Regions from separate parts of the Streptomyces sp. NPDC006193 genome, predicted to be linked through region 1. Evidence: riboswitches for the same ligand, from Rfam matches in the RefSeq annotation. Region 1 holds a riboswitch; the other holds the start of a gene.
What was found. A riboswitch is a leader RNA that binds a small molecule or an ion and turns the genes downstream of it on or off. The one in region 1 is predicted to bind cyclic di-AMP.
Positions count from the first base shown of each region.

Region 2: it holds a riboswitch for cyclic di-AMP, as region 1 does, so the genes downstream of both, ABZ261_RS09520 (C40 family peptidase) here and ABZ261_RS01810 (M23 family metallopeptidase) in region 1, are expected to answer to the same signal.

Region 1 is NZ_JBEXTB010000002.1:4,200-24,842, forward strand. Features, by position in the region: gene ABZ261_RS01760 (NAD(P)/FAD-dependent oxidoreductase) at 66-1,442, opposite strand; gene ABZ261_RS01765 (helix-turn-helix domain-containing protein) at 1,822-2,694, shown strand; gene ABZ261_RS01770 (NPCBM/NEW2 domain-containing protein) at 3,396-3,596, shown strand; gene ABZ261_RS01775 (BTAD domain-containing putative transcriptional regulator) at 3,713-6,988, opposite strand; gene ABZ261_RS01780 (asparagine synthase-related protein) at 7,457-9,532, opposite strand; gene ABZ261_RS01785 (MFS transporter) at 10,257-11,681, shown strand; gene lhgO (L-2-hydroxyglutarate oxidase) at 11,861-13,078, shown strand; gene trmB (tRNA (guanosine(46)-N7)-methyltransferase TrmB) at 13,246-14,070, shown strand; gene ABZ261_RS01800 (PrsW family intramembrane metalloprotease) at 14,167-15,546, shown strand; gene ABZ261_RS01805 (aldo/keto reductase) at 15,684-16,628, opposite strand; gene ABZ261_RS01810 (M23 family metallopeptidase) at 16,690-17,721, opposite strand; cyclic di-AMP (ydaO/yuaA leader) riboswitch at 17,729-17,896, opposite strand; tRNA gene ABZ261_RS01815 (tRNA-Met) at 18,195-18,268, shown strand; gene ABZ261_RS01820 (dihydrofolate reductase family protein) at 18,327-19,460, opposite strand; gene ABZ261_RS01825 (MarR family transcriptional regulator) at 19,537-20,067, shown strand; gene ribA (GTP cyclohydrolase II) at 20,191-20,643, shown strand, end outside.
Region 2 is NZ_JBEXTB010000006.1:208,353-218,031, reverse strand. Features, by position in the region: gene bioD (dethiobiotin synthase) at 1,107-1,823, opposite strand; gene ABZ261_RS09550 (adenosylmethionine--8-amino-7-oxononanoate transaminase) at 1,825-3,105, opposite strand; gene bioB (biotin synthase BioB) at 3,098-4,330, opposite strand; gene ABZ261_RS09540 (8-amino-7-oxononanoate synthase) at 4,478-5,605, shown strand; gene ABZ261_RS09535 (DUF397 domain-containing protein) at 5,695-5,916, opposite strand; gene ABZ261_RS09530 (helix-turn-helix transcriptional regulator) at 5,926-6,786, opposite strand; gene ABZ261_RS09525 (ATP-binding protein) at 6,999-7,457, shown strand; gene ABZ261_RS09520 (C40 family peptidase) at 8,092-8,565, opposite strand; cyclic di-AMP (ydaO/yuaA leader) riboswitch at 8,569-8,706, opposite strand; gene ABZ261_RS09515 (hypothetical protein) at 9,140-9,445, opposite strand; gene ABZ261_RS09510 (ATP-dependent Clp protease proteolytic subunit) at 9,453-9,679, opposite strand, start outside.

The DNA of each region.
Region 1 (20,643 bases):
GGAGCGGGCCGCGGCGAGCGACAACCGTCAGACGCCTGGGCGATCCGGGGAGTTCCTCGGTCCGGTCAGGTCGACCCCTTCGGGTCGTCGGTGGGACTGTGCGGCGGTTTTCGACCGGCCGCCAGTTCGAACTCCGCCCGCGGGTGTTCGAGCGAACCGAGCGAGACGATCTCCCGTTCGAACAGTCCGGCGAGGATCCATTCGGCGAGCACCCGGGCCTTGCGGTTGACGGTGGGAACCCGGCTGAGGTGGTACGCGCGGTGCATGAACCAGGCAGGGTAGCCCTTCAGCCGGCGCCCGTAGACCTGGGCGACGCCCTTGTGCAGGCCGAGGGAGGCGACCGAGCCGGCGTACCGGTGCGCGTACGTCTGCAGGGGCTCGCCGCGCAGGGAGCGGACGATGTTGTCGCCGAGGAGCTTCGCCTGGCGGACCGCGTGCTGGGCGTTGGGGGCGGTCTCGGCGCCGGGCTCGGCGGCCGTGACGTCGGGCACGGCGGCGGCGTCGCCCGCGGCCCAGGCGTGCTCCGTGCCGTCGATCCTGAGCTGGGCCGTGCAGCGGAGCCGGCCGCGGGCGGTGCGCGGCAGGTCGGTGGCGTCGAGCAGCGGGTGCGGTCTGACACCCGCGGTCCACACGACCGTGCGGGTCGGGAAGCGCTGGCCGTCGCTGAGGACGGCGACGCGGTCGGCGCAGGACTCCAGGCGGGTGCCGAGGAGCACCTGGATGTTGCGGCGGCGCAGCTGGGTGACGGTGTAGCGGCCCAGCTCGGCGCCGACCTCCGGCAGGATGCGGTCGGAGGCCTCCACGAGGATCCACCTCATGTCCTCGGGGCGGATGTTGCGGTAGTAGCGCGCGGCGTAGCGGGCCATGTCCTCCAGCTCGCCGAGCGCCTCGACGCCCGCGTAGCCGCCGCCGACGAAGACGAAGGTGAGGGCGGCGTCGCGGATCGCCAGGTCGCGGGTGGAGGAGGCGATGTCCATCTGTTCGATGACGTGGTTGCGCAGGCCGATGGCCTCCTCCACGGTCCTGAAGCCGATTCCGTGATCGGCGAGGCCGGGGACGGGCAGGGTGCGGGAGACCGAGCCGGGGGCGAGCACGAGCTCGTCGTAGCCGAGGAGGTCGGGCGCCGCGCCCCGTTCGGCGGTGGCGAGCGTGCTGACGGCGGCGGTGCGGGCGGCGTGGTCGACGGCAGTGACCTCGCCGATGACGACGTGGCACCGGTCCAGGACGCGGCGCAGCGGTACGACGACGTGGCGCGGGGAGATCGAGCCGGCCGCGGCCTCGGGAAGGAACGGCTGGTACGTCATGTAGGGGTCGGGGGTGACGACCGTGATCTCGGCCTCGCCCCGCCGGAGCTCGGCCCTCAGTCTCCGCTGGAGGCGCAGGGCCGTGTACATCCCGACGTAGCCGCCGCCGACAACCAGAATGCGCGCACGTTCCTTCACCCTCCCATGACGCACCCGGCGCTGTTGTTTGTCCACAGCCCCGGCAATTCGTGTGACCGGCGACCGGGTGTGCGCAAGGCCGGTCGCGGTGTCCGCGCGGGACGAAACGGGGCAGGTCAGCGGGGGCGGACGACGGGGCACGAAGGTAAGGATTCGGGGCGTACGCGCCGCGTACTCCGATCGGGGGGCGCACGGTGCGGAACCTGCCCCTTCTGAATTGACTTCCTCTCAACTATGTTCGTGTGTCGACGGGGTGTAGGGAATGTGGTCGAACGGGTTCGCAACGGGCGGGTCCGATCGGGACCGATGCCGCTTTCGCGCACTTCGCATCCAGTGGCGGGGAGTCTCCGGGGGGAGACGTCATTACCGGGGGAATCACATGACTGTTCAGGGCACGCACTGGTCGTCCGCAGCCTCCGTCGCGCCCGGTGGCGCGGCGGTGAACGCGGCGACGGGCTCGGCGGGGAGCGCGACGACGAGCGCGGCGGCGGGCAACGGGCGCGCGGACGGGGCGCGTACGACGCCGCTGCGGGTGGACGCACAGCGCAATCTGGAGCACGTGTTGCGTGCGGCGCGTGAGGTGTTCGGCGAGCTGGGGTACGGCGCGCCGATGGAGGACGTGGCGCGGCGCGCGCGGGTCGGGGTCGGCACGGTGTACCGGCGCTTCCCCAGCAAGGACGTGCTGGTCCGGCGGATCGCCGAGGAGGAGACGGCGCGGCTGACCGAGCAGGCGCGGGCCGCGCTCGGACAGGAGGACGAGCCGTGGTCGGCGCTGTCGCGCTTCCTGCGGACGTCCGTGGCGTCGGGGGCGGGGCGGTTGCTGCCGCCGCAGGTCCTGCGGGTCGGCTCCGCCGGGTCGGGCGAGTCCGGGGCGGGTGCCGGTGCCGGCGGCCCGGTCCGGTCCGTTGCGGCGGTGGGGGCGGTCGATCCGGTGGAGCCGGTCGGGTCGGTCGAGGGGGCTCGGTTGCCTCAGCAGCGGGTGCAGCCGGGCGGTGGCGAGCTGCGGCTCGTCGCGGAGGAGCCGGCGCCCGTCGCCGATGACGCCGGGGCCGGCGCGCTGCTCGAGGTGGTCGGGCAGTTGGTGGAGCGGGCGCGGGCGGCGGGGGAGCTGCGGACGGACGTGTCCGTGGCCGACGTGCTGCTGGTGATCGCCACGGCGGCGCCGGCGTTGCCGGATGCGGCGCAGCAGGAGGCGGCGTCCGCGCGGTTGCTGGACATCCTGCTGAACGGGCTCCGGTCCCGGCCCGCGTAGGTCGGCAGCGGGGGTTCGTCTCCGACGGGGTGTCGGCTCGGGCGGGGTGTCGGCTCGGGCGGGGGCTCGTCTCCGACGAGGTGTCGGCTCGGGCGGGGGGTCGGCTCGGGCGGGGTCGCCGCCCACCTGCCCGTGTGCGGCTTCCGCGGGGTGCGGGTGGGCTCCGGCCCGGTGGCGGATCGCTCCGGTGGCACGGGCGGCTCGGGGGAGGCGTCGCCGTCGCCGGGTGCGTTCGGGCGGGGCGCGCCGTTCCCCGCGCCCCTCGGGAGAGTTGCCCGCGCCGTCTATCCGAGCGGTGCCCGGGGTACGGGCTGCCTCACGGCACGTACGAGGTGGCCGGCGCACCGTTCCCCGCGCCGCTCGGGGGAGTTGCGCGCGCCGCGACATCGGACGGTGCTCGGACGGATGGGGCGGGGCGCGCGGTGACGACGGGGACGCGGAGACCCGTGGACCGACCTCGCCGCAGGTGCCGGCCCGGCGCGGAGGCAGTGAGCCGCCGCCGGGGAGGCTGCCTCCGGCGGACGGTGAGCTGATCGGGCGGATCGGCGCCGGGGACGGCACCGCCTACGAGGAGCTGTACCGGCGGCACGCCGATGCGGTGCGCCACCAGTTCGGCGACCTGCGCCACGACGTCGATGGCGACGGCGCCCGGCCGGAGGTGTCCCTGGGCGGCAGCGGCCTGGGTGCGGCGGCGGCACGGCATGTCGATCGGCGGCAGGCGCTGCGCGGGCGGGGTGACCGTGCACGCCGGGCCCTCCCTCACCGTCGCCCTGCACCGGCGGTGCACCGCCTGCGAGGCACGAGCAGGGGTGGACGACCTGGCCCTTGGCCTCGCGGCGTCTCCTTCTCCGTCCACGCCGACGGGGTCCGGCAGCGGCGGTCCGCCCGGTCGGCGGAGATGACCAGGCCCTCCCCGGCCACGTGGACCTGACCGGCCGCAGCTCCGCGCTGCTCGTGGCGCAGCCGCACGGCGACCCCTCCGGCCGGGCGGCGCCCGCGGACCGGGCGGAGTCCCGGTTCACCCGCCGGTAGGCGTGTCCTGCCGGGCCTCGCCGGCCGCCGCGCGGGCCCCCAGCTCCCGCAGGACGTCCGCCGTGCCGAGAGAGGCGCCCCGGGCGCGCTCGGCCGCGTAGCGGTCGGCCGGGAGGGCGGCGCGGGCGCGGGCCAGCACCCGGTCGGCCTCGCTGCGCTCCGGCTCGGGACGCGGGCGGCCCTCGCGCCAGCGGTCCGCGGCCGTGTACAGCCGGAGCGCGCCCGGCAGGTCGCCGAGCCGGCCCAGCAGTCCGGCCGCGACGTCCGCCAGCCCCGCCATGATCACCTCGGCGCACTCCTGCTCCACCACCTGCCGCAGGGCGGCCGCGAGGATCGGCAGGCCGTGCGCCGGACCGGACTCGTCGGCCACGAGCAGCGCCTCGACCACCCGCTGGGCCGCCACGAACTGCGGGGGCGGGGTGCCGTGGTGCAGCACCGCGCGCATCTCCCCGTACAGTTCGCGGGCGCGGGCCGTCTCCCCGTCCTGCAGCGCCATCTGGGCGCGCAGCAGCAGCACGAAGGCGTGCGACTCCGGCACCGTGTACCGGTCGGCCGCCGTCGCCGCCTCGTCCAGGGCGGCCAGCGCGGCCTCGCGGTCGCCGGTGCGGATGGAGATCTCGGCGAGCCGGGCGATCAGGAACGGCGACTCGGCGTACGCGCCGACCTCGTAGGACAGGCGCAGCGCCTCCCGGTACTCGCCGCGCGCCTCCTCGAACCGGCCCCGCGCCATGGCCGCCTCGCCGGCCGCGCTGCACACCTGCGCCCGCACCCAGCGGTCGCCGACGCGCCGTGTCAGGGTCCGCAGCTCGGCGAGGTCCTCGTCCACGCCCTCCAGGTGGCCCGGCGAGTCGACGGTCACGTGGGCGCGGTACATGAGGGCGACCGCGACCTCCCAGTCGCCGCCGTAGCGGCGGCAGTTGTCGACGGTCGACGTCAGGTCCGGGCGGACGTCGACCGGGCCGCCCAGGTAGTAGACGGTCAGCGGCCAGACGACGCCGGGGAGGCGGGCGGCCTGTGGACCGCCCCGCTCGTAGGCGGCCCGCAACCGCGCGAGGTACTCCTGGGCGCGCTTGCCGTCCGCGAGGCTCCGCATGCCCGACTCGGAGCTCAGGAACAGGTCGAGCATGTGCAGGTCCGTGCGCAGCTCGTGCAGCGGGTGACCGCGCTCGCCGTCGGGGGCGGCGAGGAAGGCGCTCACCGGGTCGGCCGACTCCGTCAGCGCCGCCAGCTCGCCGGCCGGTGCGTCCGCGGGCAGGGCGTCCAGGGCGGCGCCCAGGCGGAGCACCCGCCGTACCCAGGTCACCGCCTCCTGGCGGTGGTTGCGCAGCCACCAGAACCAGCTGACGGCCAGGACGACGGCGCCCGCCTCCGCCTCGTCGCCCGCGCGCACCGCCCGGTCCAGGGCCGCGCGGATGTTGTCCATCTCGGTCTCCAGGCGGGGGAACCAGGACAGCTGGGCCGCGGACCGCACCTGCGGTTCGGCCTCCTCCACCAGCGCGCGCACCCACGCGCGGTGGCGCCGCTCGGCCGCCGCGCGCAGGCCGGGGACCTCGTCCGCGCGCTCGGCGGCGTACTCGTGGATCGTCTCCAGCATGCGGTAGCGCATGCCGCCGCCGGGGCCGTGCGGGGCGGCGACCACGAGGGACTTGTCGACCAGGGCGCCGACCAGCTCCGCCGCGGGGCCGGTGCACACGGCCTCGGCCGCCGCGAGGTCCCAGCCGCCGGCGAACACCGACGCCTCGCGCAGGACCGTCCGCTCGCGCTCGTCGAGCAGCCCCCAGGACCAGTCGACGACCGCGCGCAGGGTCTGCTGTCGGGGCAGGGCGGTGCGGCTGCCGGAGGTGAGCAGGCGGAAGCGGTCGTCCAGGCGGTCGGCGATCTGCCGCGGGGTCAGCAGCCTGAGCCGGGCCGCGGCCAGCTCGATGGCGAGGGGCAGCCCGTCCAGGCGGCGGCAGATCTCCGCCACGGCCTCGGTGTCGCCGAGCACGGCGTCGGCGTCGGGGCGGACGGCCCGGGCGCGCTCGGCGAACAGGCGGTGCGCCTGCTCCGGGGCGAGGGGCTCCACCGGGCGCACCGACTCGCCGGGGACGCCCAGGGGTTCACGGCTGGTCGCGAGGATCGTGAGGCCGGGGCAGTGGGTGAGGAGGGTCTCGGCGAGGGCGGCCGCCGCGTCGACGACGTGCTCGCAGTTGTCGAGGATCAGAAGGTGGCTGCGCGGGGCGCAGTACTGGATCAGCAAGGTGGTGGGGTCGGCCTGCGGGGTCGCCGACTCGCTGGTCAGCAGCACGGTCTCGCGCAGGCCGAGGGCGCTGACCACCGCGTCCGGCACCGCCTCCGGCCGGTCGAGCGGGGCCAGCTCGACCAGCCAGGCCGAGGGGAACGCCGCGGCGGCCTCCTCGGCGAGACGGGTCTTCCCGGAGCCGCCCGGTCCGGTGAGGGTGACCAGGCGGGCCCTGTTCATCTCCGCGCGGATGGCCGTGAGTTCCGGTTCCCGTCCGACGAAGGACGTCAGACGGGGCCGGAGGTTGCCGGTCCGCTCGGGGGGCGGGGACTGCGGCGCCGGATGCTCCTGCTTCAGCAACGACTCGTGCAGGGCGCGCAGTTCCGGGCCGGGATCGGCGCCGAGGGCCTCGGCGAGGGTGCGGCGGGCGGACTCGTAGGCGGCGAGGGCGTCGGCTGTCCGGCCCGTGTCGCGCAGGGCGCGGATGAGGAGGACGTGCAGGGGTTCGTCGTAGGGGTGGGCCGCGGTCAGCTCCTGCAGCTCCGTCACGGTCTCCGGGGCGCGGCCCAGGGCGAGCGCGGCGGCGGCGCGGGCGCGGGTCGCCTCCAGCCGGAGCGCCTCCGGGCGGGTGGCGGCGGTGCGGTCGGGCAGGTCGGCCAGGGCCGGGCCGTGCCACAGGGCGAGGGCCTCGGTGAGGACGCGGTGGGCGGTGGCCGGGTCGCCGGCGGTGAGGGCCCGGGTGCCGGTGCGGGTGAGGCGCTCGAAGACGTGGAGGTCCACGTCGTCCTCGGTCGCTTCGAGGCGGTAGCCGCCCGGGGCGGAGGTGACGGCGTCCCTGCCGAGGGTGCGGCGCAGGCGGCCGACAAGGGCCTGGAGGGCGGCGGGAGCGTCCTGGGGCGGGTCGTCCGCCCAGACCTCGTCGATCAGGGTGCCGGGGGCGGCGGTGCGGCCGGGGCGCACGGCGAGGGCGGCGAGCAGCGCGCGCAGGCGCCGGCCGCCGAGGGGCAGGGGGGTGCCCTGGTCGTCTGCTGCCTGGGTCACGCCCAGGATCCTGTACCGCACGTCGCCATTGTCGCGGGGCGTGCGGGACCGGGGCACGGGGGTTTCGGCGGCGGCGGACGGCCGACGCGGCGGAAGCGTCCCGGGACCGCCCCTGCTCCGGCCCGCGCACGGCACGGCGAACGACGCCCGAGCCGCGTGGATGCACGCGCCCCCGCCCCGCGCCCGCGCCAGGCCGGTGTCCCGCGCCCGGCCTCACACCCGCGCCAGCGCCCGCGCCCGCCACACACCCGCGCCCGCGCCAAGCCGGTATCCCGCGCCCCGCCTCACACCCGCGCCCGCATTCGCGCCAAGCCGGTATCCCGCGCCCGCGCCAAGCCGGTATCCCGCGCCCGCGCCCGCGCCAAGCCGGTGTCCCGCGCCCGCGCCAAGCCGGTATCTCGCGTCCCGTCACACACCCGCGCCCCGCCGGCAGCGCGCGGCCCCCGCCTCCGCTGTCCGACGCGGGCGTCACGCGCCGGGGGTCAGCGCCCCCCGGCGCGGCTGGATGCCCGAAGGGACCGCGCGGGCGCGGGAGGGGGTGCCCGTCCAGCAGGTGCCCCGGCGGGACAGGAGGCGGCGCAGCCAGAGCTCCAGGGAGACGAGGTCGGCCAGGCCGTCCAGGGGGAGGGGTTCGCCGGCCGCGGCGGCGCGCAGGGCCTTGCGGACGACGCGTGCCTCCACCAGCCCGGCGTCGGCGAGCAGCGGGGTGGAGAAGAGGTCCACGAGGGAGTCGGCAGCGGCGCGGAGGCCCGCGCGGGCGGCCGCCGCCGAGGACGCGTGGGAGGGGGCGCCCCAGCCGGGCGGGAGGTCGGTGACGCCGGAGCCCGCCAGGACGGTGCGCAGGACGGCGGCCCGGGCGCCGGGCTGGACGCGCAGGGCTTCGGGCAGGTCGCGGCAGGCGCGGACGACCTGGTTGTCGAGGAACGGCGCGTGCAGCCGCTGGGAGCGGATCTCCGCGGCCTGTTCCAGGACGCGGAGGTCGGCGGCGTGCCGGGCGAGCGCCGCACGGGCCCGGTAGTCGCCGGGGCGCTGGGCGCCGGTGCCGGAGCGGACCGCCTCCGCCTGCAGCAGAACCGATACTTCAGCCAGTGCCTCGCCCGTCAGCCAGCGGGCGGCGGGACCGGGTCCGGCCCAGGTCAGCGCGGCGAGGGACGCGCCGACCGCCCCCTTGGGCTCGTCGAAGCGGCGCCGCATCAGCCGTTCGGCCAGTGTCTCCAGACCCGCGCGGTAGGGGGTGCGGGCGAGCCGCCGGGCCGCGCCGTACACGCGCGCGGGGACCAGCACGGAACCGTCGGCCCGGGCGAGCGCGGCGACCGGCCGGACGAGGTGGCGCCGCCGGCGGTCCATCAGCAGGTCGGCGAGGCGGGCGGGGTGGGCGTCGAGGACCTGCCGGGCGCCGTGGCCCGTGAAGTGGTCGGCGCTGCCGGCGGCCAGCCGCGCGCGGTGCCGGGCGGCCGTGACGAGGGAGGGCCCGGGTTCGTCGGTGAGGGGGCCGTCGAGGTCGGCGTACGGCAGGGTCTCCTCGCCGCCGGTGACCACGACGTGGTGCAGGCGCGGGTTGGCGGCGAGAGCGCCGGCGCGTTCCAGTTCGGCCTCGTGCCCGGCGACGGCCAGGTCGTTGAAGGTGACGGCGAGGAGGCGCTCGCCGGCGCCCGTGCCGTGGCCGAGGAGCGTGCCGGGTCTGCCGGGCAGCCCGGCGGCGAGCAGCGCGAGGGCGCCGGAGGCGGGCCCGCCGGACAGGTCGGCGCCGATGCCGGGCACCGGCATCCCGCGGGCGGCCCGCCGCTCGGCCGGGCCCATGCCGGGCACCGGGCCGGGGTCCAGGTCGGGCACGTGCCGGGGGGCGGACAGCCGCGTGCGGACCGCCTCCACGAGGGCGTCCCGTACGGCGTCCACGGCGCGGTCGGGGTCGGCGGGCGGTGCGGCGACGGCCAGGGAGGCGACCTGCTCGTACCCGGCGACCTCCCGCGCTCCGGCGCGCAGCACGAGGGCGTGCCCCGGCGGAATGCGCCGTACGCCCTCGTAGGGGGTCGTCTCGCGCAGCGCGGCCGGGACGTCCGGGGCGGCGAGCAGCGCGGCGAGGTGGGTGAAGTCGAGGTTGGCCTCGACGAGGTCGGCGAGGGGCAGGGCGGCGGTGGCGTAGGCGGTGCCGCCGGCCCAGGGCGTGTGGAACACCGGCCGGGCGCCCGCGAGATCGCCGCAGACGGTGATGCGGCGGCCGACCTGGACGACGGCCGTGTAGCTGCCGGGCCAGGTGGTCAGGTGGCGCAGCGCGCCCCCGCGCGCGGTGAACAGGCCGCGCCGCAGCTCGTCGTCGGAGGCGCCGCAGATGCCGAGGACGGCGATCCGGTTCTGCGGGTCGGCGTGGACCACGCGCACCTCGTCGGGACGCCAGTCGCCGACGGCCCACAGCGGATCCGGGTCGCCCCACAGGAGCTGGGAGCCGACCGGTTGCAGGGTCTCGCCGTCGTAGCCGGTGGCGCCGGCGGTGCCGGTCCGGGCGGCGCCCGCGGCGGTGCTGCTCCATCCCACCAACCACCGCATCGACGCCTCCACATGCCGTGGACAACCAGTGCCACCGTCCGAACCGACCCCATGCTGCCATGAAGAAAGCGCCGGGGAGGGGCGTCGGCGCCGCCTCGGGCCGGGGCGGGTGAGCGGCATGTGCCAGGGGAGTCGGCGAGCGGGCGGGGGGTGCGGCACGGGCCGGGCGCGGGTGGCATCGCAGGGGCACGGCGCGAATGCGCCCCCAATGCGCTCCCCCAAACCGCCCTTCGCGCCCTCAAGTTGCATGGTCGGAGCGGCAATCCGGTAGCGGAAAAAGGGATCGGCTTTCGGCCAAATATGCGGAGCGGCACCGAAGATGAGCACGCTCCGTACAGGCCCTGCGGAGCGCACGGCGGCCCGGGCACGCGCACGGTCCGGGAGGCGGGTATCGCCTCCCGGACCGGTCCGCCACCCGCGGGGATGAAGGCGGCGGTGTCCCCCAGCCCACTGGATCCAGTACAGCGGGCCGACCCACGCACGAGCCATGGAACCGCTCCCGAGGTGGCGGAGACAGAGCGCACGGACAGGCGCACGGCCACACGGCGGGGGCACGCCGCGACAGGCCGTGCACGGTGCGTACAGGACCGTCCTCCCCTGCGGACCACAATCCCGCCATCCGGAACAATGCCCCTTAACGCTTGGGATGCGGCGAACTACGCTGGGTTTACGAATGCCGCGGGGTTATGCCAGCGCGGCAGCCGTCTGTGTCGAGGGGTGGCGCATGTCCAGGGAGCAACGCGGGCCGAACGAAAAGCTCGGCACCGTTCTCGCCCTCGCGGGAATAAGCAACGCAGGACTCGCGCGGCGCGTCAACGACCTCGGCGCGCAGCGCGGGCTGACGCTTCGCTACGACAAGACGTCCGTGGCGCGCTGGGTGTCGAAGGGCATGGTGCCGCAGGGTGCGGCGCCGCACCTCATCGCGGCCGCCATCGGCCAGAAGCTCGGCCGGCCCGTGCCGCTGCACGAGATCGGCCTGGCGGACGCGGACCCCGCGCCCGAAGTGGGCCTCGCCTTCCCCCGGGACGTGGGACAGGCGGTGAAGTCGGCGACGGAGCTGTACCGCCTCGACCTCGCCGGGCGGCGGGCCGGCTCCGGCGGCATCTGGCAGTCCCTCGCCGGGTCGTTCGCAGTGAGCGCGTACGCAACGCCCGCGTCGCGCTGGCTGATAACCCCCGCCGACAGCTCGGTCGCGCGGGAGGCGGGCTCCGCCGAGGGGTCCGGCGCACCGATCAAAGTCGGCCACAGCGATGTGCAGAAGCTGCGGGAGGCCGCCGAGGACGCCCGGCGCTGGGACTCCAAGTACGGAGGCGGTGACTGGCGTTCCTCCATGGTGCCGGAGTGCCTGCGCGTGGAGGCGGCGCCGCTGCTGCTCGCCTCCTACTCCGACGAGGTCGGCCGTGCCCTGTTCGGGGCCACCGCCGAACTCACCCGGCTGGCCGGCTGGATGGCGTTCGACACCGGGCAGCAGGAGGCCGCGCAGCGGTACTACATCCAGGCGCTGCGCCTCGCGCGCGCGGCGGCCGACGTCCCGCTGGGGGGGTACGTCCTGGCCTCCATGTCGCTGCAGGCGACCTACCGGGGGTTCGGCGACGAGGGCGTCGACCTGGCGCAGGCCGCGCTGGAGCGGAACCGGGGGCTGGCGACCGCCCGCACCATGAGCTTCTTCCGGCTGGTCGAGGCGCGGGCCCACGCGCGCGCGGGGGACGCGCAGGCCGCGGGCGCGGCGCTGAAGGCGGCCGAGGGCTGGCTGGAGCGGTCCCGGGAGGGCGACAGCGACCCCTCGTGGCTGGGTTTCTACGGCTACGACCGGTTCGCCGCCGACGCCGCGGAGTGCTACCGCGATCTGAAGGCGCCGCGCCAGGTCCGCCGCTTCACCGAGCAGGCCCTGTCGAAACCGACGGAGGAGTTCGTGCGGTCGCACGGGCTGCGGCTGGTCGTCTCGGCGGTGGCCGAACTGGAGTCGGGGAACCTGGACGCGGCCTGCGAGCAGGGCGTGCGGGCCGTGGAGGTGGCCGGCCGGATCTCGTCCGCCCGCACCACCGAGTACGTGAAGGACCTGCTGAACCGGCTGGAGCCGTACGGGGACGAGCCGCGGGTGGTGGAGCTGCGGGAGCGGGCCCGGCCGCTCCTGATGGCGCCGGCGTAGCGGGCCTCGGCGTCCGCCGCGGCCGCCCTGCCTTCCGCGGGCGGTGGGCCCCCGCGGGCCGGGCGCCGGCACCGGGGGGGCACGCTGTCGGCCGCGGTCCCCCGCGCCGCCCGGCGGTGTCCGCGCCTCGCCGCGTTTGAGGCGGCTGTCAGTGGCGCAGTGCACTATCGAGGGCGGAGGTGGTGCGGGTGCGGGCCGGTGGGTACGACTGCGATGTGCTCGTCGTCGGCGGGGGGATCGTCGGGCTGTCGACGGCGTACGCCCTCACCCGGACCGCGCCCGGCACGCGGGTCACCGTCCTGGAGAAGGAGCCCGGGCCGGCCCGGCACCAGACGGGACGCAACAGCGGGGTCATCCACAGCGGCATCTACTACCGCCCCGGCTCCCTCAAGGCGCGGTACGCGGTGCGGGGCGCCACCGAGATGGTGAAGTTCTGCGCCGAGTACGGCATCGCGCACGCCGTCACCGGCAAGCTGATCGTCGCCACCGGGCGGGAGGAGCTGCCGCGGCTGCACGCGCTGGTGCAGCGGGGCCGGGAGAACGGCATCCCGGTGCGGGAGCTGGGGCCCGCGCAGATCACCGAGTACGAGCCCGAGGTGCGGGGCCTCGCCGCCATACACGTCGGCACGACGGGGGTGTGCGACTTCACCGGCGTCGCGCGGGAGCTGGCCCGGGCGTCGGGGGCGGAGCTCCGGTACGGCGCGCGGGCCGTCCGGGTGGACCGGCGGCCGGAACGCGGCGTGGCCGTGCTCACCGCCGGCGGGGACGTCGTGCGCGCGCGTGTGCTGGTGAACTGCGCCGGCCTGCACTGCGACGAGGTGGCGCGGCTCGCCGGGGACGAGCCCGGGGTGCGGATCGTGCCCTTCCGCGGGGAGTACTACGAGCTCGCCCGGCCGGAGCTGGTGCGGGGCCTGGTGTATCCGGTGCCCGACCCGGCGTTCCCGTTCCTCGGTGTGCATCTGACCCGCGGCGTCGACGGCAGCGTGCACGTCGGCCCCAACGCGGTGCCGGCGCTGGCCCGGGAGGGGTACGGCTGGGGGGTCGTACGGCCCCGGGAGCTGGCCGGCACGGTGGCGTGGCCGGGATCGTGGGCGATCGCCCGGCGGCACTGGCGGTACGGGGCGGGAGAACTGCGCCGCTCGCTGTCCAAGACCGCCTTCGTGGACGCCGTGCGCAGACTGCTGCCCGGGGTGGGGGCGGAGGACCTGGTGCGGGCCCCGGCCGGGGTGCGGGCGCAGGCGGTGCTGCGGGACGGCACGCTGGTGGACGACTTCCTGATCCGGGAGGGGCCGCGGACCGTGCATGTGCTCAACGCGCCCTCGCCCGCGGCCACCGCCTCGCTCCCCATCGGCCGGGAGATCGGGCGCCGGGCGCTGCGGATGCTGGGCTCGGCGTAGTGCCGCGCCGGGGGCCGCACCCGCCGCCGCCGCATCCGTGCGGCCCTAGGGGCTCCGCCCCGACCGTGGGCGGGAGGGCTCCGCCCCGGACCGCGGGCCGGGGGGCTCCGCCCGGGTACCGCGGCCGGGGGGACGCCGCACCGGGGGCGCTTAAAATCGGTCGTACTGTGGCTGACTCCCTGAACACCCCCGACGCCCCGCCCTCGGCACCGCACACCCCCGGTGCCCCCGTCCGGCATGCCCGGGCCAAGGGGGAGCCGCGCTTCCCGGACGGCCCCAAGGCCGATCCCGCCGGGTCCCACTTCGAGCGGCGGATCCGCAGTTTCCAGCCGCGGCGCAGCCGGGTGACGGCCGGGCAGGCCGACGCCCTGCAGCGGCTGTGGCCCACGTGGGGGCTGGACATCGACGGACAGCGGGTGCTCGACCTCGGCGAGCTGTTCGGCAACGACCGCCCCGTGGTCCTGGAGATCGGGTTCGGGATGGGGGAGGCCACCGCGCAGATGGCCGCGGCCGATCCGGACACCAACATCCTCGCCGTGGACGTGCACACCCCGGGCCAGGGCAACCTGCTCAACCTCGCCGAGCGCAACGGCCTGTCCAACATCCGGGTGGGCAACGGCGACGCGATCATCCTGCTCCGGGAGATGCTCCGCCCGGACTCGCTGGACGGGCTGCGCGTCTACTTCCCCGACCCCTGGCCCAAGAAGCGGCACCACAAGCGGCGGCTGATCCAGCCCGCCTTCCTCACGCTGGCCGCGACCCGGCTGAAGCCCGGCGCGATCGTGCACTGCGCGACCGACTGGGAGCCGTACGCCGAGCAGATGCTGGACGTGCTCACCGCGCACCCCGACTTCGAGAACACCCGGGCGGACGGCGGCTTCGCGCCACGCCCGGAGTTCCGTCCGCTGACCCGTTTCGAGGGCCAGGGACTGGACAAGGGTCATGTGGTGAACGATCTGCTGTTCCGGCGCGTACCGCACCGGGACCGCTGAGCGGCACCACCGGGCGGTGACCACCGGGCGGCGAGCGCCGTGCGGTACCGGTGATCCGCTCCAGCCCCTCGCCCCGTCACCGTTAGGGTCGATGCCGTGGCCACCAGTCCTCCGTTCCCGCCGAGCCAGCCCAGTCCCGGTGGCGGTGCGCTCCGTCCCGCGCACCGGTGGCGGCGCGGGGGACGCCCCGCCGCCCGGGCGCGGCCCGGAGCCGGGCGCCGGCTCGGGTACGCGGCGCTGAGCACGCTGCTGGCGCTGTCCGGTCTGGTGATCCTCGCGCTCGTGCGGCGGCAGACCGGCACGGAGGGGTTCCTCGTCGGGCTCGGTCTGGCCGTGCTGCCCGTGCCCTGGCTGACAGCCGCGTTCCGGTGGCTGGACCGGGTGGAGCCGGGACCCTGGCGGAACCTGGTCTTCTCCTTCGCCTGGGGGGCGTGCGCGGCGGCGCTCATAGCCATCGTGGCCAACAGCTTCGCCACGCGGTGGGTCGCCACCGCCACCGCCGACCCGGCCGGCGCCGACACCCTCGGCGCCACCGTGATCGCGCCCGTGGTGGAGGAGTCCGCGAAGGCCGCGGCCGTGCTGCTGGTCTTCCTCTTCCGCAGACGGCACTTCACCGGACTGGTGGACGGGGTGGTCATCGCGGGGACCACCGCGACCGGGTTCGCGTTCACCGAGAACATCCTCTACCTCGGCACGGCCTTCGGAACCGACCAGCTCACCGGCGGCCGCGGCATCGCCTCCCTCACCGCCGCCACCTTCTTCGTGCGCGTGGTGATGTCCCCGTTCGCGCACCCCCTCTTCACCGTCCTCACCGGCATCGGCTTCGGCGTCGCCGCGATGTCCGGCGAGCGCCGGCGGGTGCGGCGGGTCCTGCCGCCGGTCTGCGGGCTGCTGCTGGCGATGGGCATGCACGCCTTGTGGAACGGCTCCGCCGCCTTCGGCGAGTACGGCTTCTTCGCCGTCTACGGCGCCTTCATGGTGCCCGCCTTCGCGCTGGTGACGTGGCTCGCGATCTGGACCCGGCAGCGCGAGCTGCGGACCGTCCGGACGGAGCTGCCGGCGTATGCGCTGGCCGGGTGGCTGGGTCCCGCCGAGCCGTTCGCGCTGGGGTCGATGCGGGCGCGGCGGACGGCCCGGGACTACGCCCGGCACCACCACGGCCGCCCGGCCGCGCGCGCCGTGGCCCAGTACGAGGCGTACGCCACCTCGCTGGCGTTCCTGCGGCGCCGGGGCCGCGAGGGGAAGGCCGGGGCCGACTTCGCGGCACGGGAGCGGGAGCTGCTGGACGAGCTGTGGAGGCGCAGGCACGTGGCGCGGCCGGCGCTGGAGTACGCGGCGCGGGCACAGGCGCCGGTCCGGCCGGTGCACACGGCGCCGGTCCCGCAGGGGTACGGACATCCGGCGGCGCCATTCCCGCAGTGGTACGGCGGCTACGCGGCGGTGCCGTACACCGCGTACAACCCGTACCGCACCTGAGTCCCGCCTCCCTTCGGCCCGTACCGGACCCGAGTCCCGCCTCCGCGGCCCGCCCCGGGCCCGAGTCCCGCCTCCGCCCGGCCCGCCCCGGCCGGGCGCCGGCGCGGGCCGACGGCGCCGGCGCGGGCCGGGCCGCCTCAGGCCGAGGCTGCCGTCAGGGCCGCCAGCTCGCCCTCCGTGAGGCGCAGCTCCGCCACTCCCAGCAGCGCGGGGAGCTGTTCCACGGTCCTCGCGGAGGCGATCGGGGCGGTGACCGTCGGCCGGGCGGCCAGCCAGGCCAGGGCGACCGTGGCGACCGGGACCTCGTGGGCGGCGGCGATCTCGTCCAGGGCCGCCAGGACCCGCCGGCCGCGTGCGGACTCCAGGTGCCGGGCGGCCGAGCCGGCGCGGGCGCTGCCGACGCTCGCGCCGGGGCGGTACTTGCCGGTCAGAAAACCGGAGGCGAGGGCGAAGTAGGGGACGGCGGCGAGGCCCTCGCGGGCGGCGAGCTCCTGCAGCGGGCCCTCGTAGGTGTCGCGGGAGACCAGGTTGTAGTGCGGCTGCAGGGCGACGTAGCGGGCCAGGCCCTCGCGGTCGGAGAAGTCCAGGGAGGCCCGCAGGCGCTCGGGGGTGATGTTGGAGGCGGCGATGTGCCGGACCTTGCCGGCCCGCACCAGGTCGTCCAGCGCGCCGATGATCTCCTCGACCGGCACCTCGGGCTTGTCGTAGTGGGTGTAGTAGAGGTCGATGCGGTCGGTGCCCAGGCGGCGCAGGGAGGCGTCGGCCGCGGCCTTGATGTTCTTCGCGGACAGTCCCGGGAACTCGGGATGCTGGCTGACCTTGGTGGCGATGACGATGTCGTCGCGGTTGCCGCGGGAGCCGATCCACCTGCCGATGATCGTCTCGGACTCGCCGCCCCGGTTGCCCTCGGCCCAGGCGCTGTAGGCGTCGGCGGTGTCGATGAAGTTGCCGCCGGCGGCCGCGTAGGCGTCGAGTACCGCGAAGGAGGTCCGCTCGTCGGCGGTCCAGCCGAAGACGTTGCCGCCGAGGGCGAGCGGGAAGACCCGGAGGCCGGAGGAGCCGAGTGTGTGCAGTGCTGTCATGCCTCACTGCAACACCGGCGGCGGGCGGTCGCATCCCGCGCCGGGTCGCGGCGGGACACGGTCAGGGGTTGAGGCCCTTGTCCCGCAGCCACGCCATCGGGTCGATGCCGGTGGCCTGGCCGCCGGCGTGGACCTCCAGGTGCAGGTGCGGGCCGGTGACGTTGCCCGTGGCGCCGACGCGGCCGATGACCTCGCCGGTGGAGACCTTCTGGCCGACCGAGACGCTGATCGAGGACTGGTGGCAGAACCACAGCTCGGTGCCGTCGTCGAGGGTGAGGATCGTGCGGTAGCCGTAGGAGCCGGCCCAGCCCGCCTCGGTGATCGTGCCGCTGTGGACGGCCTTGATGAGGGTGCCGGTGGGCGCGGCGAAGTCGAGGCCGGTGTGGTAGCCGGAGGACCACATCGAGCCGGCCTGGCCGAACGTCGAGGTGATCGTGTACGAGGAGGTCGGCAGCGTGTACTGCCGGGCCAGTTCGGCCAGCCGCTTCTGCTCGGCCTTCTTCTCGGCGGCGGCCTCCGCCTCCTCCTTCGCCTCGGCGGCCTGGGCGGCCGCCTCCTTCTCGGCGCGGGCGGCGGCGTCGGCGGTCCGCTTCTGGGCGGCGGCGACCGCGGCGGCGGTGGCCCTGCTGTCGGCCTGCCCCTGCTGCTGCTCGGCCTGGGCCATGATCCGGCTGCGCAGGGCCTCGCCCGCGTCGGCGCCCTGCTCGTCGGTGCCGGAGGCCACGGCGACGCTGCTGAGCGCGGTGGTGGCGACCTCGGGGGTGTCGGCGGAGCCGTCGTCGAAGAGGGAGCCGACGGAGGGCAGGTCCGGCAGGGAGAGGGCGACCGGCGGCCTGCCGGTGTCGGCGCTGGCCATGCCGCCCGCGCCGACCGCGGCGATCACGCCGACGCCGAGGACGGTGGAGCTGCGGGCGAACCCGCCGCGCTGCTTGACGACGCGGTGCCGGCCGCGGACCGGGGCGACGGACTCCTCGGTCGGGTTCCACTCCTCCCAGGGGCCCTCCTCGGCGCGGTAGGCGCCGTAGCCGAAGGTCTGGGTCCCGGCATTCGCCGGAGCGTACGGGGCTTTCGGGGCAGGCCGGTTGGACGCCACGCGGGCGTGCTCCTTTCCTTCCTCCGCCTACCGGGTTAGCTGACGGGTTCGGAGCAGGAAGGTCTCCTACGCGCGTATACCGGCGTGGACTCCATGAGTTCACGACGGCATCCGCGTGATTCACCCCAGGGTGGTGGTTCCCCGGTTCCCTTGCGGGATTCGGCGCGTGCGCACGGAGCCGCCTCTGATGACGGCTGGGACGACCGCGCTGCGTTATCGAACGTTAATAGACCTACCGGTCACTTTCCAAGCCGTTCGGCTTGATCGTTGGCGTTCAAACCTCGGGACTTTCCCGCCGAGATGCCCCTGAACCGGGCGAGTTGACCCGGACTCAGGAGTCACCGACGGTTTTGATGATGACTCAGAAGCTCTGCGCACGGCGCTCATCCGGTCACCTTCCGTGACGAGCGCGGGGGGTACGGGAACCGATGTGCATCCGGTCCCGCCCATGGCGTATGCTGGTCACACAACGACGCGGGGTGGAGCAGCTCGGTAGCTCGCTGGGCTCATAACCCAGAGGTCGCAGGTTCAAATCCTGTCCCCGCTACTGAAGGCTCAGGGCCGGAATCCACAGGATTCCGGCCCTGAGTGCTGTCGGGCCCGGATCAGCCGAGCAGGTGCCGGTTCGGCGCCTTGGCGAGGGGCTCCAGCTCCGCCAGCACCGCGACCCGGACGCCCGCGGCGGTCAGGACGCCCGCGCCGTCGGCCGCCGTGACGAACGTGTCGGGTTCGCGCCAGGCGGTGACCACCCGTCGCACCCCGGCCCGCAGGATCAGCTCGGCGCAGGGGACGGGGCGGGAGGCCCGGCGCGTGCAGGGCTCGAGGCTGCTGTAGACCGTGGCGCCGGGCAGACGCGGGTCGGCCGGGTCGATCTTCGCCAGGGCCGCCTCCTCGGCGTGGACCACGGCATCGCCGCCCTCGCGGGAGTGGCCGCGGGCCAGTTCCGTGCCGTCGGCCGCGACCACGACCGCGCCGACGCTGAACGCGGTGTCCGACGGCGGGCAGAGCGCGGCGAGTTCGCAGGCCGTGCGCAGCCAGTGGCGGTCGGCCGCGGCGGGCTCCGTGCCGGTGCCGGGGGCCGTGGGCTCGTAGCGCAGGAGGACGACGTCCTCGATGCGGCGGGTGCCGACCAGGCGCAGGCGTCCGCCCTGGTAGGTCCCGGGACCGAACAGGCGCGGGGCCGCCGGGTCGCCGACGAACAACGGCGCGACGACCAGCTGGAGTTCGTCGGCGAGGCCCTGCTGGAGGAGCTGGGTGTGCACCTGTCCGCCACCCTCCACCATCAGGCGCCCGACGCCGCGCACGTCGTGCAGGTGCTCCAGCAGGGCCCGCCAGTCGAGGGCCGGGCCGAGCGGCACCACGCCGGCGGCGCCGCCGAGGAGGCGGGAGAGCCGTTCGGCGCCCCCGTCGGTCGTGTAGACCAGCTTCTCGCCGCCGGTGTGCCAGAAGGGGGCGCCGGGGTCGAGGTCGCCGGAGGCCGTGACGGTCACCTTCAGCGGGTACTCCGGCCGGCCCGCCGCCAGCCGGGCCGCGCGCCGCTTCTCCGAGTAGACCAGCAGGCGCGGGTTGTCGGCGCGGATCGTGCCGGCGCCGATCAGGATGGCGTCGACGGAGGCCCGTACGTCGTCGACCCGGTCGAAGTCGGCCGGGCTGGACAGCAGGAGCCGCTCGGGCCCGGTGTCGTCCAGGTGGCCGTCGAGGGAGACGGCGGCGGACAGCAGGACGTACGGCAGGGGCATCGGCGCCCTCTCTTCCTGAGGCGGCTCGGTACGCGTTCGCGTATCGTTTAAGTTTCAAACAAACTACACTGGCGGTATGACGACCCGCTGGCTCTCCCCCGGGGAGCAGCGCGCCTGGCGCGCCTACCTCGCCGCGTCCCGGCTCCTGGAGGACGCCGTCGACCGGCAGCTCCAGCAGGCCGGCGGCATGCCGCACCTGTTCTACTCGGTGCTGGCCAACCTATCCGAGGCTCCCGGCCGGCGGCTGCGCATGACCGACCTCGCCGAGACGCTGAAGATCACCCGGAGCAGGCTGACGTACGCGGTGACCCGGCTGGAGCGGGACGGCCTGGTGCGCCGGGAGGACTGCCCCGAGGACAGGCGCGGCTCGCTCGCGGCGCTGACGGACGAGGGGATGGCCGTGCTGGAGCGCACGGCGCCCGGGCACGTCGAGACGGTGCGCGCCTCGCTGTTCGACCGGCTGGCCCCGGAGCAGGTGGGGCAGCTGGAGGAGATCTGCACGGGGATCGCGCGGGGACTCCAGGGCGAGGACGGGGACGGCGGGGCGGGGGCCGCGCCGGGGGACGTGCCGTGGCGCCGGCGGTCCGGCCCGTGCTCCGGGACGTGAACCGGCCGGGGCCATTGCTTCAAAATTCAAACATGCGGTAGGGTCCCGGATCACCCTCTGCTTCAAACCTGAAGCACGGGTGGGCCACGGACGTGGACCACGGAACGGAACCCGGAGACCCGCATGCCCGACATCCCCGCCGCCACCCCGCGCGCCCGCGTCCGGGTGCCGCTGCGCTTCGGCGACGGCTACAGCGCCGACGCGGAGCTCGTCACCTTCGACGGCCTCGCCGACGGCCGCGAGCACCTCGCCGTCCTCCTCGGCGACCCGGCCCCCGGCACCCCGCCCCTGGTGCGCCTGCACTCCGAGTGCCTGACCGGGGACGTCTTCGGTTCCGCCCGCTGCGACTGCGGCCCCCAGCTGCGCGAAGCGGCCGAGCGCATCGCCGGCCGCGGCGGCGTCCTGCTCTACCTCCGCCAGGAGGGCCGCGGCATCGGCCTCTACAACAAGCTCGACGCCTACGCCCTCCAGGACCAGGGCCTCGACACCTACGAGGCGAACGCCGCCCTCGGCCTCCCCGAGGACGCCCGGGACTACACGGCCGCCGCGCAGATGCTCGCCGCCCTCGGCATCGCC
Region 2 (9,679 bases), on a different contig from region 1:
GCGACCACCGCTCGCCCGGGCAGTGCCGGGCCGCTGCCCGGCGGCGGCCTCCCTCCCTCACCGGGCGACACCGGTGCCGGTGTGGGGCCCGCCCACCGGATCACAGGCCCGGTGCGGGGGCGCCGGGCTGCCGGGCCGCCGGTGGCGGGTGGCTGGACATCGCTGCCGGGCGCCACCAGCCGGTGCCCGGGGGACGGACCGGTGGTGCGCGGCGGCCGGTGCGGCCGCACCCTTCACCGACCGGGTGCGCGGAGCCGGACGCGGAAGTGCGGCGGTCGGCCGCGCCGCGCGGCCCTCGCGGACGGTGTCCCGACGACGCGACCACCGCCGCCGGTGCGGCGGCCCGGCGGCCTGGTGCGCGGGCCGGACGCTGGGCCACCGGTGGTTGCGTGGCCCGGCCGGTGCGCCTGCGGAGGCCCGTCCTGCCGGTGGGTCAGGGGGCCTCCGGGACCTGGAGCGCCTCCGTCACGCGGAACGCCTCCGCCTCCGGGGCGCCGCAGCCGGTGGGTCACGGGCCTTCCGGACCGGCTGCGGCCCTGCTCTCGGGGTGCCGCAGCCGGTTGGTTACGGCGCTTCCCGGAGTTGGTGCGTCCTCCGCCTGGGATGTCGCAGCCGGTGGGTCAGGGGGCCTCCGGGACCTGGAGCGCCTCCGTCACGCGGAACGCCTCCGCCTCCGGGGCGCCGCAGCCGGTGGGTCGCGCGCCTCCCGGACCTGGAGCGCCCCTGCTCTCGGGGCGCCGCAGCCGGTGGGTCACGGGCCTTCCGGACCCGGAGTGGCCATGCGCCTGGGGTGCCGCAGCCGGTGGGTCACGCGCTTCCCGGACCCGGAGGGCCCGCGGTCCCGGGGTGCCGCAGCCGGTTGGTTACCGCGCTTCCCGGAGTTGGCGCGCCCTCCGCCTGGGATGTCGCAGCCGGTGGGTCACGGGGCCTCCGGGACCTGGAGCGCCTCCGTCACGCGGAACGCCTCCGCCTCCGGGGTGCCGCGGCCGGTGGGTCACGCGCTTTCCGGAGCCGGAGCGCTCCTGCTCCCAGGGCGCCGCGGCCGGTGGGTCACGGGCCTTTTGGACCTGGTGCGGCCCTGCTCCGGGGGTGCCGCGGCCGGTGGGTCACGGTGCTTCCCGGACGCGGAACGCCTCGGCGTCCCAGGTGCCGTCCAGCCGGGGGGCCAGCCAGTCCGGGGCCGCTGCGCGGAAGGCGGCGGGCGGCAGCGCGCCGGCCCCCGCCGGCAGCGCGCCGAGCAGCGGGGCGGCGGCGACCTGCGGCAGGTCCACCACGTTGCAGCGGGCCGCCAGGTCGGGCGAGTCGGGCCAGGAACCGATCACCACCCCGGCCAACTCCAGCTCGCGCCGCCGCAGTTCGCGCGCCGTCAGCTCCGTGGTGTTCAGCGTGCCGAGCCCGGCCTGCGCGACGAGCAGCACCGGCGCGCCCAGCAGCCGGGCCGCGTCGGCCAGCGTGCCGCCGGCCGCGTCGAACCGGACGAGCAGCCCGCCCGCCCCCTCGACCAGCACCAGATCGTGCTCGGTGGCCAGTTTGGCGGCCCGCTCGGCCACCTCCTGCGGGTGCACCGGCGGCATCCCGGCCCGCCGGGCCGCCGTGCCCGGCGCCAACGGATCGGGGTAGCGGGCGAGTTCGGCGGCCGTGACGGGTCCCGCGAGCCGCGCGACCTCGTCGGCGTCCCCGCGCTCGTCCGGCCGTACCCCCGTCTGGGCGGCCTTCAGCACCGCCACCGACCGCCCGGCCGCGAGCGCCGCGGCGGCGACGGCGGCGGTGGTGACGGTCTTGCCGACCTCCGTGCCCGTCCCCGTGATCACCAGTACCGGCATGTCATCCCTCCCGCGCCGCGGCGCACACCGCGCGCGCGATCCGTGCCACGTCGTCGTCCGAGGTGACGTACGGCGGCATCGTGTACACCAGGTCGCGGAACGGGCGCAGCCACACGCCCTCCCGCACCGCGGCGCCGGTCGCGGCCCGCATGTCGACCGCGTGGTCGAGCTGGACGACCCCGATGGCCCCGAGCACGCGGACGTCCCGTACCCCGGGAACCTCCCGCGCCGGCGCCAGGCCCTCCCGCAGGCCCGCCTCGATCCGTTTGACCTCCGCCCGCCAGTCCTGTCCCAGCAGCAGCTCGATGGAGGCGCACGCCACGGCCGCCGCCAGCGGGTTGCCCATGAAGGTGGGACCGTGGGCGAGCACCGGCACCTCGCCGCGCGAGATGCCGTCGGCGACCCGCGCGGAGCACAGGGTGGCCGCCATCGTCAGATAGCCGCCGGTCAGCGCCTTGCCCACGCACATCACGTCCGGGGAGACGGCCGCGTGGTCCGCCGCGAACAGCGCGCCGGTACGGCCGAAACCGGTGGCGATCTCGTCGAACACCAGCAGCACGTCGTGCGCGTCGCACGCCTCGCGCAGCACCCGCAGGTAACCGGGGGAGTGGAAGCGCATCCCGCCCGCGCCCTGCACCACCGGCTCCACGATCACCGCGGCCAGTTCGTCCGCGTGCCGGCCGATCAGCTCGCGCAGGTGCTCCGCGTACGACTCCTCGTACTCCGCGGGCGGCGCGTCCGCGAACACCTGGCGGGGCAGCACGCCGGACCACAGCTCGTGCATCCCGCCCTCCGGGTCGCACACCGACATCGGCTGCCAGGTGTCCCCGTGGTAGCCGCCCCGCCAGGTCAGCAGCCGCCGCTTGCCGGCCCGGCCGAGCGAACGCCAGTACTGCAGGCACATCTTCACCGCGACCTCGACCGACACCGATCCCGAGTCGGCCAGGAACACATGCTCAAGACCCTCGGGCGACATGTCGACAAGGTGCTTGGCCAGGCGGACGGCGGGCTCGTGCGTGAGCCCGCCGAACATCACGTGGCTCATCCGCCCGAGCTGCCGCCGCGCGGCCTCGTTCAGCACCGGGTGGTTGTAGCCGTGGACGGCCGACCACCACGACGACATGCCGTCGATCAGCTCGCCGGAGCCGTCGGCCAGCCGCAGCCGGACCCCGCTCGCGGCCTCCACCACGAGCGGTTGGGCGCGTCCGGGCATCGGGCCGTACGGATGCCACACGTGCCGCCGGTCCAGCTCCAGCAGTTCCGGCACCCCGAGTTCAGGCATTGGGCGCGAGGTCCGTTCCCGCGCCCCGGCGGCGGACGGCGACGAGGTCGGGGCGCGGCCCGGCCGCGGCCGGCGCGGACGCCGTGCCGCAGACCCCGCCGCCGGCGTGCGAGCCGCACGCGGCGTCGGCGTCCGGGCCGCAGCCGCCCCCGGCGTGCGCCCCGCGACCCTCGCCCGGGCCCTCGTCCGCGTGCGACCCGCAGCCGCCCCCGGCCGCCGTGGCCCGGTGCTCCGGCAGGGTGACCTCCCCGGCGCCCTCCACCTCGAAGCCCGCGTCGGCGATCATCTCCAGGTCCGCCCTGCCGGCCTGGCCCTCGCTGGTCAGGTAGTCGCCGAGGAAGATGGAGTTGGCCAGGTGCAGCGCCAGCGGCTGCATGGTGCGCAGATGGACCTCGCGGCCGCCCGCGATGCGGACCTCCACGTCCGGGCAGACGAACCGGACCATCGCCAGGATCCGCAGGCAGCGCTGCGGGGTGAGGTTCCATTCCTTGGCCAGCGGGGTGCCCTCGAACGGGATCAGGAAGTTCACCGGCACCGAGTCGGGGTCCAGTTCGCGCAGCGAGTAGACGACGTCGACCAGGTCCTCGTCGCTCTCGCCCATGCCCGCGATGAGCCCGGAGCAGGCGGACAGACCGGCCGCGTGCGCCTTCCGCACCGTTTCCACCCGATCGGCGTACGTGTGGGTGGTGGTGATGTCCCCGTACGTGGCCTGAGAGGTGTTGAGGTTGTGGTTGTAGGCGTCCGCGCCCGCCTCGCGCAGCCGCTCCGCCTGGCCGTCGGAGAGCAGGCCCAGGCAGGCGCACACCTCGACGCCCTCGTTCTGCTCCTTGATCGCCTTGATGGTCTCCGAGACCCGGTCCACGTCCCGGTCCGTCGGACCGCGGCCGCTGGCCACCAGGCAGACCCGCTTGGCGCCGCCCGCGAGGCCCGCGGCGGCTGCCTGCGAGGCCTCCTCCGGCTTGAGCCAGGTGTACTTCAGGATGTCGGCCTTGGAACCGAGCCGCTGGGAGCAGTACGAGCAGTCCTCAGGGCACAGGCCGGACTTGAGGTTGACCAGGTAGTTCAGCTTCACGCGGCGGCCGAACCAGTGCCGGCGCACCTTGCCGGCCGCGGCCACCACGTCGAGCAGGTCGTCATCGGAGGTGGCCAGCACGGCGAGCGCTTCCTCGCGGGTCGGCAGCTCGCGCCGAAGCCCCTTGTCCACGAGCGTGTTCAGCAGGTCCATGAGGCCCGATCCTGTCCTACCGGACCGCCCCCGGCCAAGGAGGGGTCGCACAACGGGCGCGGTTCGCCGTGTGGGTATTGCCACACCCTGGGCGGTGGGCCGTCCCGCTAATGTCTGTCCGCTACCTACAAAAGCCACGGAGGACCCATGGCGTTCGGCTGGATCGACGAGCAGGCCGGGGCGCGCCGCCGCGCCGGACTCGTCCGCACCCTGCGTCCGCGCCCCGCCGGCTCGCCGCTGCTGGACCTGGCGAGCAACGACTACCTGGGCCTGGCCCGCCATCCCGAGGTCACCGAGGGGGCGGCCCGGGCCGCGCGGGTCTGGGGCGGCGGCTCCACCGGCTCCCGGCTGGTCACCGGCACCACCGAGCTGCACACCGAACTGGAGCGCGCGCTGGCCGCGTTCTGCGGCTTCGAGGCGGCGCTGGTGTTCTCCTCCGGCTACGCAGCCAATCTGGCCGCGGTCACCGCGCTCGGCCCGCACGGCTCGCTGATCGTCTCCGACGCGGGCAACCACGCCTCCCTCATCGACGGCTGCCGGCTCGCCCGGGGCGGCACGCAGGTCGTCGGGCACGCCGACCCGGAGGCGGTGCGCAAGGCGCTCGCCGCGCACCGGGGAGCGGCGATCGCGGTCTCCGACACGGTCTTCTCCGTCGACGGCGACCGGGCCCCGCTGGCCGAGCTGGCCGCGGCGTGCCGGGAACACGGCGCGGGCATGGTCCTGGACGACGCCCACGGGCTCGGCGTGCTGGGCGAGGGCGGCCGGGGCGCGCCGCACGCGGCCGGACTCGCGGGCGCCGCCGACGTGGTGGTGACGGCGACGTTGTCCAAGTCGCTGGGCAGCCAGGGCGGAGTGGTGCTGGGCCCCGCCCGGGTGATCGACCACCTGGTCAACGCGGCCCGGACGTTCATCTTCGACACGGGACTGGCGCCCGCGGCGGCCGGGGCCGCGCTGGCCGCGCTGCGGCTGCTCGAACGCGAGCCGCAGCGGGCGGCGCGGGCCCGCGAGGTGGCCGCCGCCCTGCACGCACGGCTGACCGCCGCGGGCCTGGAAGCGGTGCGTCCGGACGCCGCGGTGGTCTCCGTGCGGGCTCCGTCCCCGGAGCAGGCGGTGCGCTGGGCGGCCGACTGCCGTACGGCGGGACTGGCCGTGGGCTGCTTCCGCCCGCCTTCCGTGCCGGACGGCATCTCACGGCTGCGGCTGACCGCCCGCGCGGACCTGTCCGAGGCCGAGATCGAACGCGCTGTACGGGTCATCGGCGAGACACGGCCGTGAGGCGGCGTGAGGCCGCCGTGACGCCGCCGTGAGGCGGGGTGACACGGCCGTGAGTCGCACGGAGGACGGGTGAGGGCGATCGAAACCGATCAGATGGCGGTCACGAAACCGGTCCAGCTGCCGGTGGAGAAGAGCAGCGCGGGTCCGGCCGGGTTCTTCGAATCGCGCACGGCGAGCAGGCCGGCGCCGGGGCCGGAGCCCGGTTGGGCCGTCTCCACGCAGTTGTTGGCGCCCGTGCTGTGGCTGCTGCGCAGCCAGCGCACGCCGCGCAGGTCGGTACTGGCAGGAACGTTCCGAGGCAGTGCGGTCATGGTGCCTCCTTACGCGCCGTCACCTATCCCGGCGATGTAGTCCACCGAGTCTTCGGGGGAGAGGGCTTGGGATTGAAGGGTGCGGAAGGCCTCGGAGTAGGCCACGAGGTCTTCTTTCCGTTCCAGATAGAGGCTACTCGTCAACTGGTCGAGAACTACTACGTCCAGGTCAGAAGTGCTCGGAAATGAGAAGATAACGAAAGGCCCGGTGAGGCCGACATGGGCCCCGGCCCCGAACGGCAGGACCTGGAGCCGTACCTGGGGCAGCTGGGCGGCCTCCGTGAGCCACTGAAGCTGCCGGGCCATCACCTGCGGGCCGCCGACCTCGCGGCGCAGCACCGCCTCGTCCAGCACGGCGCTCAGCAGCAGCGGCGGGTCCGCACGCAGCACGTCCTGCCGGGCCAGCCGCACCTCCACCAGCGTGTCCAGGCGGTCCTCGTCCAGGTCCTTCACGGCCGCCCGGGTGACCGCGCGGGCGTAGTCGGCGGTCTGCAGCAGGCCGGGCACGACCGTGGTCTCCAGGGTGCGCATCGCGCGCGCCTGCGACTCCAGGCTGATGAAGTCGCGGTAGGTGGGCGGCAGCACCCCCCGGTAGGCGTGCCACCAGCGGTGCCGTCCGCCCGCCTCGTCCGACCCCGCCAGCATCAGCAGTAACTCGCGCAGCTGTCCGTCCCGCACCGCGTAGGCGTCCAGGAGCAAGCGCAGATCGGCCGGTTTCACACCGCTGGCGCCGGTCTCGATGCGGCTCACCTTCGACTGGTGCCAGCCGACCAGCCGGGCGGCCTCACCGCTGGTGAGCCCGGCGCCGGTACGCAGCATGCGCAGTTCGGCGCCCAGTTTGCGGCGGCGCACCGCCGGACCGTTCTGCATGGGCTCCTCCTTACTCCGACCGGGCCGCCCGCATACGGTCCCGCGGCGCGGAGTTCACCGCATCGAGCGACAGATATATGCATATCTTGGTGGATCGCCCCCCGTGACCGGCCCGTCGGTGGCAGTCTGGCGGACAAGCACCAGTCCGGGACCGTACGCGAACCCTCCGCTGTATGTCGGACCGCGGTCCCGCGGGAAGGGACGACGTCGCCATGGCAGGCCACCTGGAAGCATCCGTCACTCTGCCGAGCGATCCCGCCTCGGTCTCCGCGGCCCGCTCCTACGTCGTGGGCACGCTCGCGGAGTGGGGCCTCCCGTCGGACACCGAGGCGGCCGAGACCGTGCGGCTCATCGTCTCCGAACTCGCCACCAACGCCGTCCAGCACACCTTCGGCCAGTCGCCCACCTTCACGGTCGCCATCGCGCTGGACCGGGACGAGCACCTGCACATCGGCGTCACGGACAGCCACCCGCGCTTCCCGAAGAGACTGCCCGCGGCCGTCCAGCAGGACAACGGCCGCGGCATGGTCATCATCCGGTGGCTCACCGCGGAGTGCGGCGGCAGGCTCCGCGTCCGCCCCACCCGCGAGGGCGGCAAGACGGTCTGCATCGAACTCCCCTGGGCCGCACCGGCCGCTCCGCTCCCCCCGGTGGGCCGGCCCGGCCCCTGACGCCCGCAGCCGGCGGGCCCGGTGGCGCGCGCAGGGGCGCGCGAAAGGCATGCGGCCGGATGCGTCACCTCCGCGCGGCGGGCGGCACGTCGTGCGGAGGGGTTGGCGGGCGCCCTCGTCCGGGCCGCACCGGCCGCTTCGGTCGCGGTCCGGACGGCGAGCGCGCGGGGTGTGGGCGCCCGGCCGGGAGAGCGGGCGCGGGGGAGCGCCGGGGTGCGCACCGCACCGCACCGCCGGCAGCCGGCGCAGCGGCCGTGCCGGTGGCCCTGCCCGCGTGGCAGGGGTCGCGGGGCCCGCACCGCTGAGGGGGCCGTTCGTGCGTGGCCGCGGGTGCCCGTGCCCGCGTCACGCGTGCCCGTGCCCGCGTCGGTCCGGGCCTGTGCGCTGCCGGGCGGGCGGCTGCGGGCCGAGGCCCGGCGTGCGCACCGGGGGCGCCGCGGCGGCCCGGAAGCCGCGGCGGTCGCCCGGAGACCGGCGCAGGGGCCGCCTCCAGGGCGGCCGCCGCGCCGGGTGAACGGCGGGGCGGGCGGCCGTGGCCGCCCCGGCCGCCCGTGCGGTGCGGGCGGGCGGCCGGGGCGGCGACGGCGGGCTCGGAGCGGCTCCCCAGCCGGAGCCGCTCCCGCGTCGGCGGCGGTCAGCTGACCCGGCCGTACCAGACGCTCTTGGTCCAGATCTTCTGGAGCCGCACCACGTCACCGGTCTTCGGGGCGTGCCATATCTTGCCGTGACCGGCGTAGATGCCGACGTGGTAGACGCTGGAACCAGAGTGGAAGAACACCAGGTCGCCGGCCTTGCGGTGCTTGGCGGAGATGTGGTGCGTCTTGTTGTACTGCTGGGCGGCGGTGCGCGGCAGCTTCTTGCCCGCCTTCTTGAACGAGTAGAGCGTCAGCCCCGAGCAGTCGAACCTGCGCGGCCCGGTGGCCCCGTAACGGTACGGGGAGCCCTTCTTGGACGCGGCGATGTGCAGTGCTTTCGTCGCCGTGGTCGCGGCGGAGGCGTCGGTGGCCAGTCCGGGCACCGCGATCGAGCCGCCCACGGCGGCGAGGGTGAGAGCCGAGGCCGTGCCGGCCCGGGCCATCAGCGACGGGACACGATTCAGCGCAGTCATGCGCAACCCTTCGTCAGCCGCCTGTGAAGGATGACCTGTCGGATTCGGGCTGGCGAAGTTGCCCGGCCGCGTTGCCGCGGCTTCACCCCAAGGATCGCCCGGAACCTCCGCCCGTCTGCGTCGAGCAGACGCGCTTCCGCGCCGGCGACCCGTCTTGCTCGGGTCCTCCACTCCTGCCGATCCACTCCGTCGACCGGTCATCCAGGCGGCGGCAGGACTCGGCGTCCGCCCGGACCGCCCCGCCGCTGTGGCGGGGGCTTGTCGTCAGACGGGATCTTCACTCACACCTGTCCGAAAATCCCAACGGAATCGGGGATTTGTGGTGTTACTCACCACTCACCCGTCCGGGTGGACCGCGCTGTGTTCGAACCTCCGTCAGTTCCCGTACGTAGCCCCCGACCTGCGACGAAGCGTCACGCGACGCTTCCTGGGCCCCCGCCGCGCGCAACTCGGGGAACCCGGGAACGGCTCGGGATGTAACCCGGTCGGGCGTACGTCGTTCGGGCCGTTTCAAGTCCGGCCCGAACGGCACGCGTCGACGGGGCGAACCCATCGGTCCGGACGTGTGTCCGTCTCAGCCCACGCCGTCGGTCGGGAGCGCGACGCGAGCGGTCCGGCGCTCACCGTCCAGCACCCGCAACGCCCGTGCCAGCGTGTCCCCGTGCAGCTCCGTCTCGCCCCGCTGGTGCATCAGCGCAAGGGCGTCACGCAGCTCTGCCGCCTTGCGCACCAGGGCCTGGGCCGCGCGCAGACCGCCGTACGTGTCACCGCTCCGGGCCGGGTTGACGCGGCCGAGCAGGTCGACCGCCTCCAGATAACAGTCGATCAGCTCGCCCTCGGCCCGGGTCAGGGCGGGCAGCGGCGGAAGTTCCGGCAGCATCGGGGGCTCACCGCGCGCCCGGTGCGCCCAGCGCGTCCCGGCGGCTGGGCACGACGCCGTCCACCAGGCCGTAGGCGAGCGCTCCGGGGGCGTCCAGGACGAGATCCCGCTCCAGGTCCTGGTGGACCTGTGCGGCCGTGCGCCCCGTGTGCCGGACGAGCATCGCCTCCAGCAGCTCCCGTACCCGGGTCAGTTCCCCGGCCTGGATGAGCAGGTCGCTGGGCTGCCCGCGCA